DNA from 3 places in the Nonomuraea sp. NPDC049309 genome. Region 3 is predicted to be linked to each of the others. Evidence: riboswitches for the same ligand, from Rfam matches in the RefSeq annotation. Region 3 holds a riboswitch; each other region holds the start of a gene.
The links. A riboswitch is a leader RNA that binds a small molecule or an ion and turns the genes downstream of it on or off. The one in region 3 is predicted to bind cyclic di-AMP.
Positions count from the first base shown of each region.

Region 1 (4,501 bases), on a different contig from region 3:
CCATCGCTCGTGCGCTCAAGCCCGTCTGCACCGCTGCGACCGGGGCAGCCGCACTGGAGCGCTTCATGGAGTTCGCCGAGGCCTGGGGCGGCAGATACCCGGCGATCGTGAAGCTGTGGGAGGACGCCTGGGCCGAGTTCGTGCCCTTTCTGTCCTTCGAGGCCGAGATCCGGCGGGTGATCTGCTCGACCAACGCCATCGAATCGGTCAACGCACGCATCCGGCGGGCGGTCAACGCCCGCGGCCACTTCCCCAATGAGCAGGCCGCCCTCACATGCGTCTACATGGCGATCATGAGCCTGGACCCGACCGGCAAAGGCCGCAAACGCTGGATCACTCGCTGGAAAACCGCCTTGAACGCCTTCGCCATCACCTTCGAAGGCCGCCTGACACCTACCACCCGCTGAAACAACTCACGCAGCGTTACACCGTCTACTGGACAGCCCCCAAGACCAGGGCTACTGCCGTACAAACGCCCTCAACTTGTGGATATCCATCATCAGATGCAATATCCCCTACTTTCAGTTCATCGAGATGTGCACGTGGTCGTAGTGGTTCTCGGTGATGCTGCCGCGGTCGGCCATCGCGCGCCAGCCGGTGCCGGAGTTGATGCGCTGCTTCCAGATCACGTACTTCACGCCGAGCTTGTCCTTGTTCTGCAGCGCCCACTCGGCGATGCGGTCGCCGAGCGCGTTGTTGGCGGGCGTCGGCAGGGTGCCGCCGGTGCTCATCATGAAGTCGCAGGCGCGGCCGAGCGGGTGTTCGCCGCTGGAGCCCGCGCGGAAGCAGCCCACCGTGTACGGCAGCGCGAAGTTCTTCTCGATCTGCTGCTTCATCAGCCGCGTGCGCGGGGTGATGTTGTCGGGCCCGCCGGGCAGTTCGGGCGCCCAGGTGCCGTTGGACCTGCGGCCGGTGGCGACCGGCACGAGGTCGCGCAGCTTCTTCTCGATGTCGCTGATGACGCCTTCGGCCTCGCGGCGCTGCCTGGCCACCTCCGCCGCGTCCTTCTTGATCTTGGCGGTGAGCGCGGCGGCCTCGTCGCTGGCCTTCTTGCGTTCGTCGCGGGCCTTGGCGACGCTCGCCACGACGGCCTGCTGTTCGGCGGTGAGCTGTTCGAGGAGGGCGGCGGTGCCGGCGTCGCCCGGCATCATGAAGCCGGGCAGCGACGGGTCGATGTTCTGGTAGCGCAGGCGGGCGATCTCGGCGACGCGCTGCTCGGCGGCGGCGAGCGTCTGCTCGGCCGCGGTCAGCTTGGCCTGCGCGGCTTTGGCGGCTTCCTGTGCCTTGGCCAGCTCGACGCGCTTGAGGTTGTACTTCTCGATGAGCTTGTCGACCTTGTTGTTGAGCTGCTTGAGCTGGGCGCGGAGCTCGGACTCCGTCGGTTTCGGGGCGGCCGTCGCCGCGTGCGCCGGGAGGACGGCGATGGCGGCGGCGGCGATGAGACCGATGGCAAGTTTCGCGGGGGACGAAGCCGCCACGTATGAGTTCCTCTCCCTCTGCCGGCCGGGTTAGCTGACGGGTTCGGGCATGGGAGTCGCTCCCTACCGCCGTAGCGGATTCACCCCAAGGCGCGGTTGGGTCCCCGGCTCCCGGGCGACGCGCCCGGGATTAGGCGGGCATCAGCCGTGTTACGGGCGATGCATATGGGGATATTAGTGGTAGATCACGAGTCATGCGACCTTAAGTAGAAATCTATTAGTGATCGATCTGTGATCGAATCATCCGGGCCGCCTCCTCGGGGCGCACGTCGTTCACGAACGCCCCCATCGCCGACTCCGAGCCCGCCAGATACTTGAGCTTGTTCGGCGCCCGCCGGATGGAGAACAGCTCCAGGTGCAGGTACGCGAGGTCGCGCCCCGTGCGCACCGGCGCCTGGTGCCAGGCCGAGATGTACGGCATGACGATCCCGAACAGCCCGTCGAACGCCCGCAGCACCGAGGTGTAGAGCGGGGCGAACGCGGCGCGCTCCGCATCCGTGAGCGCCGCCAGGTCCGGCACCTGCCGGTGCGGATAGATGTGCACCTCGAACGGCCAGCGCGCGGCGGCCGGCACGAAGGCCGTCCACAGCTCGTTGGAGGCGACCACCCGCGTGCCCTCGGCCCGCTCGGCGGCCAGCACGTCGGCGAAGAGGTTCCCCGGGCCCTTGTAGCGCTCGGCGGCCCCGAGCTGCAGCTTCGTCCTCGGCGTGACGTACGGGTAGGCGTAGATCTGCCCATGCGGGTGCGCGATGGTGATGCCGATCTCCGCGCCCCGGTTCTCGAAGCAGAAGACCTGCTCGACGCCCTCGATGCCGGACAGCTCCGCCGTACGGTCGGCCCACGCCTCCATGACCAGCACCACCTGCTCGTCGGAGAGCGCGGAGAAGGAGGAGTCGTGGTCGGAGGTGAAGCACACCACCTCGCAGCGCCCCACGCCCGGACGGACCTCGCTCAGGCCCCCCACAGGCTCATAAGTGCCGAAATTTCCGGAGAAGGAGGGGAAGCGGTTCTCGAACACGACCACGTCGTAGTCGTAGGAGGGGATCTCCGTCGCGCGCTCGTCCGACGATGGGCACAGCGGGCACTCGGCCGTGCCGCCGGTCGGCAGGAACGTCCGCGTCTGCCGGTGCCCCGCGATCGCGATCCACTCCTCGGTCAGCGGGTCGTAGCGCAGCTCCGAGGCCGGCGGCCGGGGGTCGAGCCGGCGCCGGTCGATCGCGCTCCTGTCCGCGTCGTCGCGCCGGTCGAAGTAGATCAGCTCCCGGCCGTCGGCGAGATGGGTGATGGTGCGCTTCACGACGAGCCCTCCGCGATGATCAGTTCGCCGGCCCGTTCGGCCAGCTCCGTACGTGCTTCCTCCGGCAGGCCCGCGTCGCTGACGACCACGTCGGCCTCGTCCAGCTCGGCGATCGTGCTGATGCCCACCGTGTTCCACTTCGTGTGGTCGGCCGGGACGACCAGCCGGCTCGCCGCCGCCACCAGCTCCCTGTCGGTCTCCGACTCCAGCAGGTTGGGCGTGGTGAACCCGGCCCGCACGCTCATGCCGTGCACGCCGAGGAAGAGCGTGTCGACGTGCAGGCGGCGGATCGCGGCCACCGCGACCGGCCCTACCAGCGCGTCGGACGGCGTGCGCACGCCACCCGTCAGCACGACCGTACGGTCGGCGCGCGGGTTGCGATGGAAGACCTCGGCGACCGGGATCGAGTTGGTGATCACGGTCAGCTCGGGCACGCCGATGAGGTGGTGCGCCAGCGCCCACGTGGTGGTGCCGGCCGACAGCGCCACGGCGGTGCCGGGGCGGACGAGCATGGCCGCGCGCTTGGCGATGGCCTCCTTCTCCTGCTGCTGCCTGGCCGACTTGGCGGTGAAGCCGGGCTCCTCGGTCGAGCCGGGGCCGAGGGCGGTGGCTCCGCCGTGCACCTTCTCCAGCAGGCCGCGCTCGGCCAGCACCTCCAGGTCGCGCCGGATGGTCATGTCGGAGACGCCGAGTTCGCGTACGAGGTCGGCCACTCGCACGCCGCCGAGCCTGCGGACGCGTTCGAGGATCGCCTGCTGACGCTGCTGTGCGAGCACACCCGCTCCTTCCAACACATTCCACCAAATTATGACATGGACATGTTGAGGAATGTTAGTTCGTGCGGAGCGCTTGCGCCGGTCACCGTGTGGGGAGACGTTGAGTCAGAAGCAGTGTCGATCACTGGGCCGATCACTGGGCCGATCACCGGGCCGGTCACTGGGCCGGTCACAGGAGCCGATCAACGGGAGGCGAGCTCATGGCAAAGCGCGCACGTAAGGGCAGGGCACGCAAGAAGAAGAAGGCGAACCACGGCAAGCGCCCGACCGCGCGATGACGGCGGGGTGGCCGCAGGACGCGGCCACCCGCTCGTCCGACCGGGCCCGTCAACCGGGGAGTTCGGTGAGCGCCTGGTCGAGGCGCTCCTGCGGCAGCGTGTAGTCCTCCAGCTCGCCCGCCAGATAGCGCTCATAGGCGGCCAGATCGAAGTGCCCGTGACCGCACAGCGCGGTCAGGAGCACCTTCTCCTCGCCGCTCTCCTTGCACCGCAGCGCCTCCGCGATGGTCTCCGCCAGCGCGTGCGTCGGCTCCGGCGCGGGCAGGATGCCCTCGGTTCGCGCGAAGCGCACGCCCGCGGCGAAACACTCCCGCTGCGACCGGGTCACCGCCGTGAACAGGCCCAGCTCGTACATGTGCGACAGCAGCGGCGACATGCCGTGATAGCGCAGGCCGCCCGCGTGGATCGGGTCGGGCACGAACGAGTGGCCCAGCGTGTGCATCTTCAGCAGCGGCGTGAACCCGGCCGTGTCGCCGAAGTCGTAGGCGTACACGCCGCGCGTGAACGACGGGCAGGCCGCCGGCTCGACCGCCCTGAACTCCGTCTCCAGCCGCCCCGCCAGCTTCTCCCGCAGGAACGGGAAGGCCAGGCCGGCGAAGTTCGAGCCGCCGCCGGTGCACCCGATCACCAGGTCGGGCATCTCGGGCAGCTGGGCCAGCGCCTCCTCGCCGA
Region 1 is NZ_JBICSH010000010.1:12,497-16,997, reverse strand. Features, by position in the region: partial or broken gene ACGFIM_RS38100 (transposase) at 1-407, shown strand, start outside; gene ACGFIM_RS38095 (coiled-coil domain-containing protein) at 522-1,478, opposite strand; cyclic di-AMP (ydaO/yuaA leader) riboswitch at 1,484-1,625, opposite strand; gene galT (galactose-1-phosphate uridylyltransferase) at 1,696-2,775, opposite strand; gene ACGFIM_RS38085 (DeoR/GlpR family DNA-binding transcription regulator) at 2,772-3,551, opposite strand; gene ACGFIM_RS38080 (50S ribosomal protein bL37) at 3,752-3,829, shown strand; gene ACGFIM_RS38075 (TrpB-like pyridoxal phosphate-dependent enzyme) at 3,879-4,501, opposite strand, start outside.
Region 1: it holds a riboswitch for cyclic di-AMP, as region 3 does, so the genes downstream of both, ACGFIM_RS38095 (coiled-coil domain-containing protein) here and ACGFIM_RS33410 (hypothetical protein) in region 3, are expected to answer to the same signal.

Region 2 (4,501 bases), on a different contig from region 3:
GCGAGCTGGCGCTGCCGACCACGATCAGCCGGCCCGCCGACTCGGTCGCCGCGATCACCGGCGAGCGTCCCAGCGTGCGCGGCGTGCCCGCGCGCGCCCTGGCCGACGACGATCCGCAGCTGCTCGACCAGCTCCTCGCGCTGCCGCAGATCCACCTCATCATCGACGGCTACAACGTCACCAAGACCGGCTACGGCACCCTCACCCTCGCCGACCAGCGCACCCGCCTGATGAACGCGCTCGGCGGCCTCGTCGCGCAGACCAGGGTGGAGGTGACGGTGGTCTTCGACGGAGCCGAGCTCAACGCGCCGGTGCAGGTGGTGGCGCCGCGGGGGGTGCGGGTGCTGTTCAGCGCGCCGGGGGAGATCGCCGACGATCTGATCCGCCAGCTCGTACGCGCCGAGCCGCCCGGCCGGGCCATCGCCGTGGTCTCCTCTGACAGGGAGGTCGCCGACTCGGTACGGCGGATGGGCGCAAGACCCGTTCCGTCTGGACTGCTGCTGCGCCGGCTCAGCCGGGCCTGAATTACGAATTAGTGCGTTTACCCTTACCTCACCCGCCACTTCTGTACTATTTCGCCCCAGATTAAGATCCCTGGGAGGCGATACAGTGAGGTGTGGCCGGGTGCCGATGGCCGCGGGTCTCGCGTTCGGACTGATGCTGACTCCGATGGGAGCGGCCCTCGCTGATCCCCAACCCTCGATCGCCCAGGCGAAGGCCAAGCTGGAGAGGCTCAACGACAGGGCGGACAAGGTTGTCGACCGTTACAACACCGCCACAGAGCGCTACAAGAAGGCCAAGAGCACCTACACCAAGCTCGACGCGAGCTACAAGCGCAAGCTGGCCACCGTCGCCGACCTCCGCGAACAGGTGGTCGGCATGGCCGTCGACAGCTACAAGCTGGGCGAGGACCTCACGTCCTGGCCCGGCATCTTCGGCTCCAACGACCCTCAGGGCAGGTTGTTCGGCCTCGCCGTGGCCGGGCAGCTCGCTCAGGAAAGGCTGCAGAAACTCGCGGCCTTCGACCGGGAGAACCGGGGCCTGAAGATCCAGCGGGACAAGGCGCAGAAGGCGCTCAAAGAGGCCGACAAGGAGCGCGACGCCGTTCAAAAAGAGCGCGCGGAGGTGCTCAAGCTCATCGCGCAGCAGAAGAAGCTGCTCGACAAGCTGGGCGCCTACAATCCGGGCAACCCCAACAGCACCGGGCTCAAGTACACCGGGCCCGCGTCGGGGAGCGCCGCGGCGGTGCTGCGGTTCGCGTACGCGCAGATCGGCAAGCCGTACGTGTTCGGCGGCACCGGTCCGGGCGGGTACGACTGCTCGGGGCTCACTCAGGCGGCGTGGGCGGCCGCGGGCGTGCGGCTACCGCGTACGACCTGGCAGCAGTGGGCCTGGGGCGCGAACCGGCGGGTGTCGCTGGACGACCTCCAGCCTGGTGATCTCATCTTCAGCGAGGGTTTGGGGCACGTCAGTATCTATGCGGGCAACGGGCAGATCGTCCACGCCCCGCAGACGGGCGACGTCGTCAAGGTCGTCAAGCTCTCCGAGTACGGCCGCCGCCTCGTCGGCGCGATCCGCCCGTAAGGCTGACGCGTGCGGGGAGACCCGCGCTTCGCGCACCCGTTTCTCCGGTGACGGCCCGCTCGTGCCGAGGTTCACGACCTCGGACGGGCGGGCCGGCCGCTTTTCGCGGCACGCTTGCGAAGCCACCGTCTCCGCTCTTCGGCCGGTTCACTAAGAGACCGGGCCGGTAGGGGCCGGACCTGAGACGCGGCTCCGCCCGTACCTGAGACGCGGCTCCGCCCGCACCTCCGACGGCGCCGACTGGCGCGACCCGGCCGAGCGGACGGATTCCCAGAGTCGTTTTCATGATCTGTCGCATTCAGGACCGCTATTCGCTTTAGTCGCCGTTTCTCCGAGTGTGATATACGTCGCTCTCCTTCTACGATGCGGCATCGTAGTGGCGCCAAGGTGCGGGCCGTAGACCGTGGTGAAGGCGCGATCTTGCTGCTAGGACGTGTCGGAAAAAGGGGAAATTTCGAAAGGTGCATCCTGTCGCGGTGGTCATTCGCGCCGGCGGGCGGCCGTGCGGGAACGGGGTTCACATTTGTGACGCAGGTGACAGATGTGACTGATGAGACCTTACAAAGGGGCGGGAATGGAATTGTGAGTGAGGTCACATTTCGGTCACGGGATCTGGGGTCCCAGCAGCGGTTCCGAGTCTGACAAATACCTCTATCTGATCTTTACAGCGTTACTTGGGCTTTGCCGATTCGTGACCGTTCGGCGTAACTTCTGGCGTCGCGGCGGACAAGCCATGTCGTCGCGAACCGATCATCGGTCACTCCCGATGTGAGACAGATACATATCCGCCGGTCGGCCCCGACATCCCCATCGCACGCATCGATCGGGGCGTGACCTGCCGAATCCGTGCAGCCAGGAGGCACGGAGCCGGGGACCCAGCGATCCCGCGTTCCCCAAGGGATCAGGGGTGAATCGGCGCGCCATCGCGCCGTAGGGCGACTTCCACGCCCGAATCCGTCAGCTAACCCGGTAGGCGTTCGTGGAAGACCCAAGGAGAAATCCTGTCTGAATCCCCGCAGAACCCCCGCCTGTCCCGCCTTGCCCTGAGTGGTGTCGCACTCACGTTGACTGTGACAGCCGGAGGTATGGTCCTCCATGCCCCCGAGGCTCAGGCGGCGACGACCCGCGACGCCGGTGCGGCGGCCGGAGCGACGGTGAAGGCGGCCACCACCGCCCGCACCACCGCCTCGGCCAAGGCCCGTAAGAGGGCCGCCAAGGCCGCCCGGCAGAGGGCGAGGGCCGGCAAGGCCGTCGCCGTGGCCAAGAAGCAGATCGGTGACCCGTACCGTTACGGGGCCGCCGGACCCGGTGCCTTCGACTGCTCCGGTCTCGTCCAGTACGCCTGGAGGAAGGCCGGCGTCAAGCTCCCGCGCGTGGCGAGCAGCCAGTTCGCCCGCGTCAGGAAGAAGGTCTCCTGGCGCAATCTCCAGCCTGGTGACCTGATGTTCTTCAACGGGCTCGGCCATGTGGGCATGTACGTCGGCAAAGGCAAGATGATCCATTCACCTCGGACGGGTGAACGGGTACGCATCGACAAGCTGAGCGGATGGCGTAAGGCGTCCTTCGTCGGCGCCGTCCGTCCCGGCGCGTGAAGAAGCCCCGTCCGGATCCTCTCCGATCCGGGCGGGGCTCTCGCGTGCCGGGGACGGCCTACCATCGGGGCTGTGCCCGAGCAGGTGAGCCGACGTGCCGTGGCGGCCGGGCTGGTGCTCGCCGCCGTCTCCCTCGCGCCGGCCGCCGCTCCGCTGCCCGGCGCGCCGATCCTGCCCCAGGCGGTACGCGGCCTGTGGCCCGGCCCGTACGCCGTGCGCCGCGGCAGGTGGTCCACGGTCGTGGGCCACGACGCCACGGGGCTCGGCGAGCTGGCGCGCAGGGCCGACACGGCGGGCCGCCGGGTCTCGGCGGTGCTCGCCCGCCCCGTACGCCCCTTGATCGTCGTACCGGCCGGCGCCCGCGAGGCGGCCGCGCTGGCCCGGGTGGGCGGCGTGGACGGCCTGGCGGCACTGGCCGACGGCGAACGGGTGATCGTCGTGCCCGAGTCGTTCGCCAGGCTCAACCCCACGGGCAGGGACGTCGTCCTCGCCCACGAGCTCACCCACGTCGTCGCCGGCACCGCGGGCCTGCCCGTCTGGCTGTACGAGGGCTTCGCCGACTACGTCGCCTACCGCGACGCCGGGCTGCCCGTGACGGTCGCCGCCGCCGAGCTGGCCGCCGAGGTGCGGGCCGGACGCCTCCCGACCGATCTGCCGGGGCCTGCGGCTTTCGCGGCGAACGGCGCCGACCCGGCCGCGCTCGCCCGGGCGTACCAGGAGGCCTGGCTGGCGTGTCGCTTCCTCGCTGACCGGTTCGGTGAGGGGACCCTGGTGAGGCTCTACCGTGCGGCCCGCGCACGCGGGACCGATCGGGCACTCGCCGCGCTCGGGCTCTCCGTCGCGACGCTGACCGCGCGGTGGCGCGCGTACGTGCGGGATCAGCTCGTGTGAAGGGGAGGCAGATGAGCGAACGACAACACCCGGACGGCCGGGAGACGGACCGCGCGGAGGCCGAGGGGGCGAAGGACGGCACCCGGGCGGCTGAGGAGGCGCTGGCCACGGTGGGCGCCACCCACCCGCCCGGTGCGCCCGCCGGAGGCGGCGCCCAGGACGCGGAGGCCGCAGGCGGGCAGGAGGGCGCGCGGACCCCGGACGAAAAGGCCGCGGCAGGCGGCGCGCAGGCGGACCCGCCGGCCTCGGACCCGCCGGCCTTGGACTCGCCGGCCTCGGACGCGGACGGCGGAAAGGCGGACGTTCAGCGCTTGACCAGCGGGAAGGGGGCGGGCATGGACGAACGCGGAACGACCACCCCGGCCCTGCGCCGCCAGGCGGCCCTGGCGCTGGTGCTGCTCGGCATCGTGATCATCGCCGTGGCCGCGTTCACC
Region 2 is NZ_JBICSH010000001.1:2,148,571-2,153,071, reverse strand. Features, by position in the region: gene ACGFIM_RS09655 (NYN domain-containing protein) at 1-524, shown strand, start outside; gene ACGFIM_RS09650 (NlpC/P60 family protein) at 670-1,584, shown strand; cyclic di-AMP (ydaO/yuaA leader) riboswitch at 2,411-2,575, shown strand; gene ACGFIM_RS09645 (C40 family peptidase) at 2,670-3,176, shown strand; gene ACGFIM_RS09640 (hypothetical protein) at 3,249-4,067, shown strand; gene ACGFIM_RS09635 (M48 family metallopeptidase) at 4,079-4,501, shown strand, end outside.
Region 2: it holds a riboswitch for cyclic di-AMP, as region 3 does, so the genes downstream of both, ACGFIM_RS09645 (C40 family peptidase) here and ACGFIM_RS33410 (hypothetical protein) in region 3, are expected to answer to the same signal.

Region 3 (4,501 bases):
GGAAGAGAACCGGGCATTTTTACCCAAACGGTGTTAGCTGGGCGTATCGGGCCGTGGCGCCGCCCCCGCGGAAGCGCGACCCACGCGGTGATGAGCGGCGGGCGCGGCGCGGTCATCGCGGCCCGGCGGAACCGGGTGCGGCGCGGCCTGGATCAGGCTTCCCTGAGCTCGGCGAGGGTGTCGTCGGCCCACTGGAGGCCGGCGCGGGCCAGGGTGAGGCCGAAAGCGTGGGCGTGGCGGCCGAACCGGCCGGGCCGCAGGGCCTCCAGCTTCTCCAGCTGTGCCTGGTAGCGGGCCCTGATGCGCTCGACGACGGCGATCGCTTGATCGCGCTCCATCACGTGGAGGAGGAACGCCTGGAGCGCGATCTCGCTGCGTGCGGGCAGCACGGGGTGGTGCTCTTCCATCCACGTGCGCAGCTCGCGCTCGCCTTCGGGGGTGATCGCGTAGATCTTGCGCCCTCTCGCGCCCTCCGCCTCGACGGTCACGAGCCCGTCGGCGGCCATCTTCACCAGCTCGGGATAGATCTGCGTGTGCCCGGCCTGCCAGACGTGGTTGAGCGAGCCGTCGAACGTCTTGGCCAGGTCGTAGCCGCTGGCGGGGCCGACGGTCGAGAGTAGTCCGAGCAGCGCGATCCGTAGGGACATGGCCCTCAGGATATCGAAGGCTTGACATGTAAAGACTTACATATCACTCTTCACATGTGAGCAATGACAAGAAGGGTGACGGCATCCTCCTGTTCGCCGTTCTCGGCGGCATGTTCCTGGCGATGCTGGACCAGACGATCGTGGGCACGGCGCTGCCGCGCATCGTGGCCGAGCTGGGCGGCGGCACGCTCTACACCTGGGCGGTGACCGCGTACCTGCTGACCTCCACGGTCACCGTGCCGCTGTACGGCAGGCTGTCGGACCAGCACGGCAGGAAGCCGCTGCTGCTGATCGGCATGGTGGTGTTCCTGATCGGGTCGGCCCTGTCGGGCGCCGCGCAGGACATGACGCAGCTCATCGCCTTCCGCGCGCTCCAGGGGCTCGGCGCGGGCGCGCTGATGCCGCTGTCGATCGCGCTGGTGATGGAGATGTTCCCGCCGGCGTCGGGCGGCGCCCGCGTGCAGGGGGCGATCGGCGGCGTGATGGGGCTGACGTACCTGGCGGGGCCGTTCCTCGGCGGGCTGTTCACCGACCAGGCGACCTGGCGCTGGGCCTTCTACGTGAACGTGCCGATCGGGATCGTGCTGGTGGCGATCATCGTGCTGCGGCTGCCGCGCCGCCCCGGCACCGGCGGCGGGCGTCCCGACTACGCCGGCATCGCGGTGTTCACCGTGGCCGTCACCGCGTTGCTGCTGGGCCTGACCGAGAAGGGGCTGGACGGCCACACCTGGACCGACGCCCCCGTGGCCGGGCCGATCCTGCTGGCACTGGCGCTGCTGGCCGTCTTCGTGGCGGTCGAGCGGCGGGTGGCGAGCCCCATCATGCCGGTGGAGCTGTTCGCGAACCGCTCGTACACGCTGGTCAATCTCGTCTCGTTCGTGACGGCCTTCTGCATGTACGCGGGCGTGGTCTTCCTGCCCCGCTACTTCCAGCAGGCGCTGGGCGCCAGCGCCACCGCCTCGGGCCTGCGGATCTATCCGCTGACGCTGGGCATGGTCGCGGGCAGCGTGCTCATGGGCGCGCTGATGGCCAGGACCGGCCGGTACAAGCCGTGGCTGCTGATCTCGCCGGTCCTGCTGGGCGCGGGCGCGCTGCTCTGCCTCAACCTCTCCGTGAACAGCGGGGGTCTGGCGGTCGCGCTGTGGATGCTGCCCCTCGGGCTCGGCATGGGGCCGATGCTGTCCGGGCTGACGGTGGCCGCGCAGCAGTCGGTGGAGCCGCGGCACCTCGGCACCGCCTCGGCCAACCTCACCTTCTTCCGGCAGATCGGCGGTTCGGTGGCGCTGGCGGTGGGCGGCACGCTCTACGCGGGGGAGTTCGCGGCGAACGTGCCCGTGGTGGGCGAGGCCGCCGCGCACGCCTCGGCCGCCGCGCTGGTGGTGCCGGCGCTCGGGGTGGCGGGCGCGCTGATCGCCCTGGTGGCGGTGTCCGCGCTGCCGGACCGGCGGCTCACCCGTCCGGGATCGCCGCCCGCAGGGCGCGAGGACGCGCGGGCGGGCTCGGTGGAGGCCGGTTTCGCGTCATGAACGGCACCGTGCGAAGCTGTTCGGTATCCCCGACACCATGGAGGTCCTCATGGCGGATGCACCGGAGCCGGAAGTCAGCGAGACTCCCGAGGACGCGATGAAGCGCAAGTTCCGCGAGGCGCTCGAACGCAAGCGCAATCAGCAGGCGGGCTCAGGCGCGGGTGGCAGGGGCTTCGATCCATCGAAGATTCACGGGACGCACGGTCCGGCCGCCAGCAAGAGATCGTTCAGGCGTAAGAGCGGCGGCTGATCAAGCGAAATCCCCAGGGGCACGGCATGCCGTGCCCCTTTCGCATTTTCATTCCCGCCTAAGGTAGATCTTTTGTCCGATTCATGGTGAAACGTTTGCGGGTGTCCAGTCCCGTCGTTAGAGTGTTCGCCATTACCAGCCGGTGACCTAGTCCTTACCCAAGACGGACGACCGGCTGGCGCCGAATCCCGAACCTTTCGGGAACCGGGGAACCACCCTCCCCTTGGGGTGAATCCGGCCCCCGTGGCCGGTAGGGCAACTCCACCGCCCGAACCCGTCAGCTAACCCGGTAGGCGTGATGGAGAGGATTGCGTATCACATGTGTCACCAGCGTGTCGTACCCCCGGACCGCTTCGTGCTGACGGCCGCCTGCTGAGCGGCCCCCTTCCCCAGGCTCGTTATTTGCGTCGCGCGTAGCGCGCGGATGCTCTGCTCCGCCGTGCCCATTTCCCCCTCAGCGCCGGCGTAACTCCCCCTGTCCCCTCGTGAAGGGTTTGCTGCTTCATGTCTGCCTGTTTCGGCCTGCGTTCCCTCGCCTCGCTGACCACCTGCTGCGCGGTCGGCATGACCATCGCCGGCACGGCGGCCCACGCCGACACCGTTGACGAGAAGATCCTGCTCAAGGGCTCGACCACGGCCTCCTACTTCTGGGACGACGCCTCCGGCCGAGCCGGTGACACCGGGCTGCCGGCCAGCGGCAAGCCCATGCAGAAGGGTCTCGCGGCCAGCCCGAGCTGGCCGCTGATGACCGAGGGATACGTGGTCTACAAGGGCAAGAAGGCGCCGTTCTTCGTCGGTGACCGCGGTCCCGGCGAGCCCTCCAACCGCGGCATCATGCTCGACCTCGACGCCAAGACGTTCGCCGAGCTGACCGGCGGCACGTTCAACCCGAACACGCTGCACGTCGACGGCATCGGCGGCCAGGGCCACATCGAGGTCCAGTACGTCATCACCAAGTGGGGCCCAGGGCCCGGCAAGAAGAACTACCCGGTGCCGTTCTCGACCGGCGCCTGGTCCAGGCGAGACAGGAACCCCGCGCCCCCGCCCGCGCAGGACGAGCAGTCCCAGCAGGCCGGCGGCCGCTCGGTGCCCGCCGCCCGCTGACCCGGCGCCTACGCCGTCCGCTGACGCGCCGTCCCCGTCCCCGTGCGGCGTCGCGGACGTGCGCCATCGCCGCGCCGGTGCGCCCTTCCCCCTCCGCGTGCCGGCGCGGCGATTCTCTCCCCGCCCCAGGCGCGGGCCCCGCTCCATGCGCGGGCCCCGCTCCATGCGCGGGCCCCGCTCCATGCGCGAGTCCCGCTCCATGCGCGGGTCCGTCATGGCGGCACGCCGCCACGTGGCGCGCTGTCGAGTGGTCCGTAGTCGCGCGGTGTGCTGTCGTGTGGTGCGTTTCTTGGTCGTTGCACACCACGCCAGGAGGTCCTCACCCATTTCAAGATCCTCGACGGCGAGTCGCAAATCCCGTATCGCTGTCACCAACGTCTGTGGCCGGTATACCTAGGGGGCGCGTTTCGCGGACTCGTAGCGGCGTACAAATGCCGCTTTACGGGCGCCGACCAGAATGACATTCTGGTCGGCGTGACGACCCGTGTAGCCGCAAACGGCATAGAGATCGCCTACGACAGCTTCGGCTCACCCACAGGGCGGCCGCTCCTCCTGATCATGGGGCTCGGCGCCCAGCTCATCCAGTGGGACGAAGGGCTCTGCCGGCTCCTCGCGGAGCAGGGACACCACGTCGTACGGTTCGACAACCGCGACGTCGGCCTGTCCACGCACTTCCACGACGCGGGCGCGCCCCGGCCGGGGGAGCCCGCGCCGTACCTGCTGGAGGACATGGCCGACGACACCGCCGCGCTCATGGACGCCATCGGCTGGCCATCCGCGCACGTCGTGGGCGCCTCGATGGGCGGCATGATCGCCCAGACGCTGGCGATCAGGCACCCCGAGCGCGTGCTCACGCTGACCTCGATCATGTCCACACCCGGACCCGACGTCGCCCCGCCCACCCCCGAGGCGCTCAAGGCGCTGCTCACCCCGCCGCCGAAGGACCGCGCCGGGGTGATCGACCAGTCGGTGGT
Region 3 is NZ_JBICSH010000006.1:376,415-380,915, forward strand. Features, by position in the region: gene ACGFIM_RS33395 (PadR family transcriptional regulator) at 153-647, opposite strand; gene ACGFIM_RS33400 (MDR family MFS transporter) at 704-2,173, shown strand; gene ACGFIM_RS33405 (DUF5302 domain-containing protein) at 2,211-2,423, shown strand; cyclic di-AMP (ydaO/yuaA leader) riboswitch at 2,593-2,734, shown strand; gene ACGFIM_RS33410 (hypothetical protein) at 2,928-3,527, shown strand; gene ACGFIM_RS33415 (alpha/beta fold hydrolase) at 4,002-4,501, shown strand, end outside.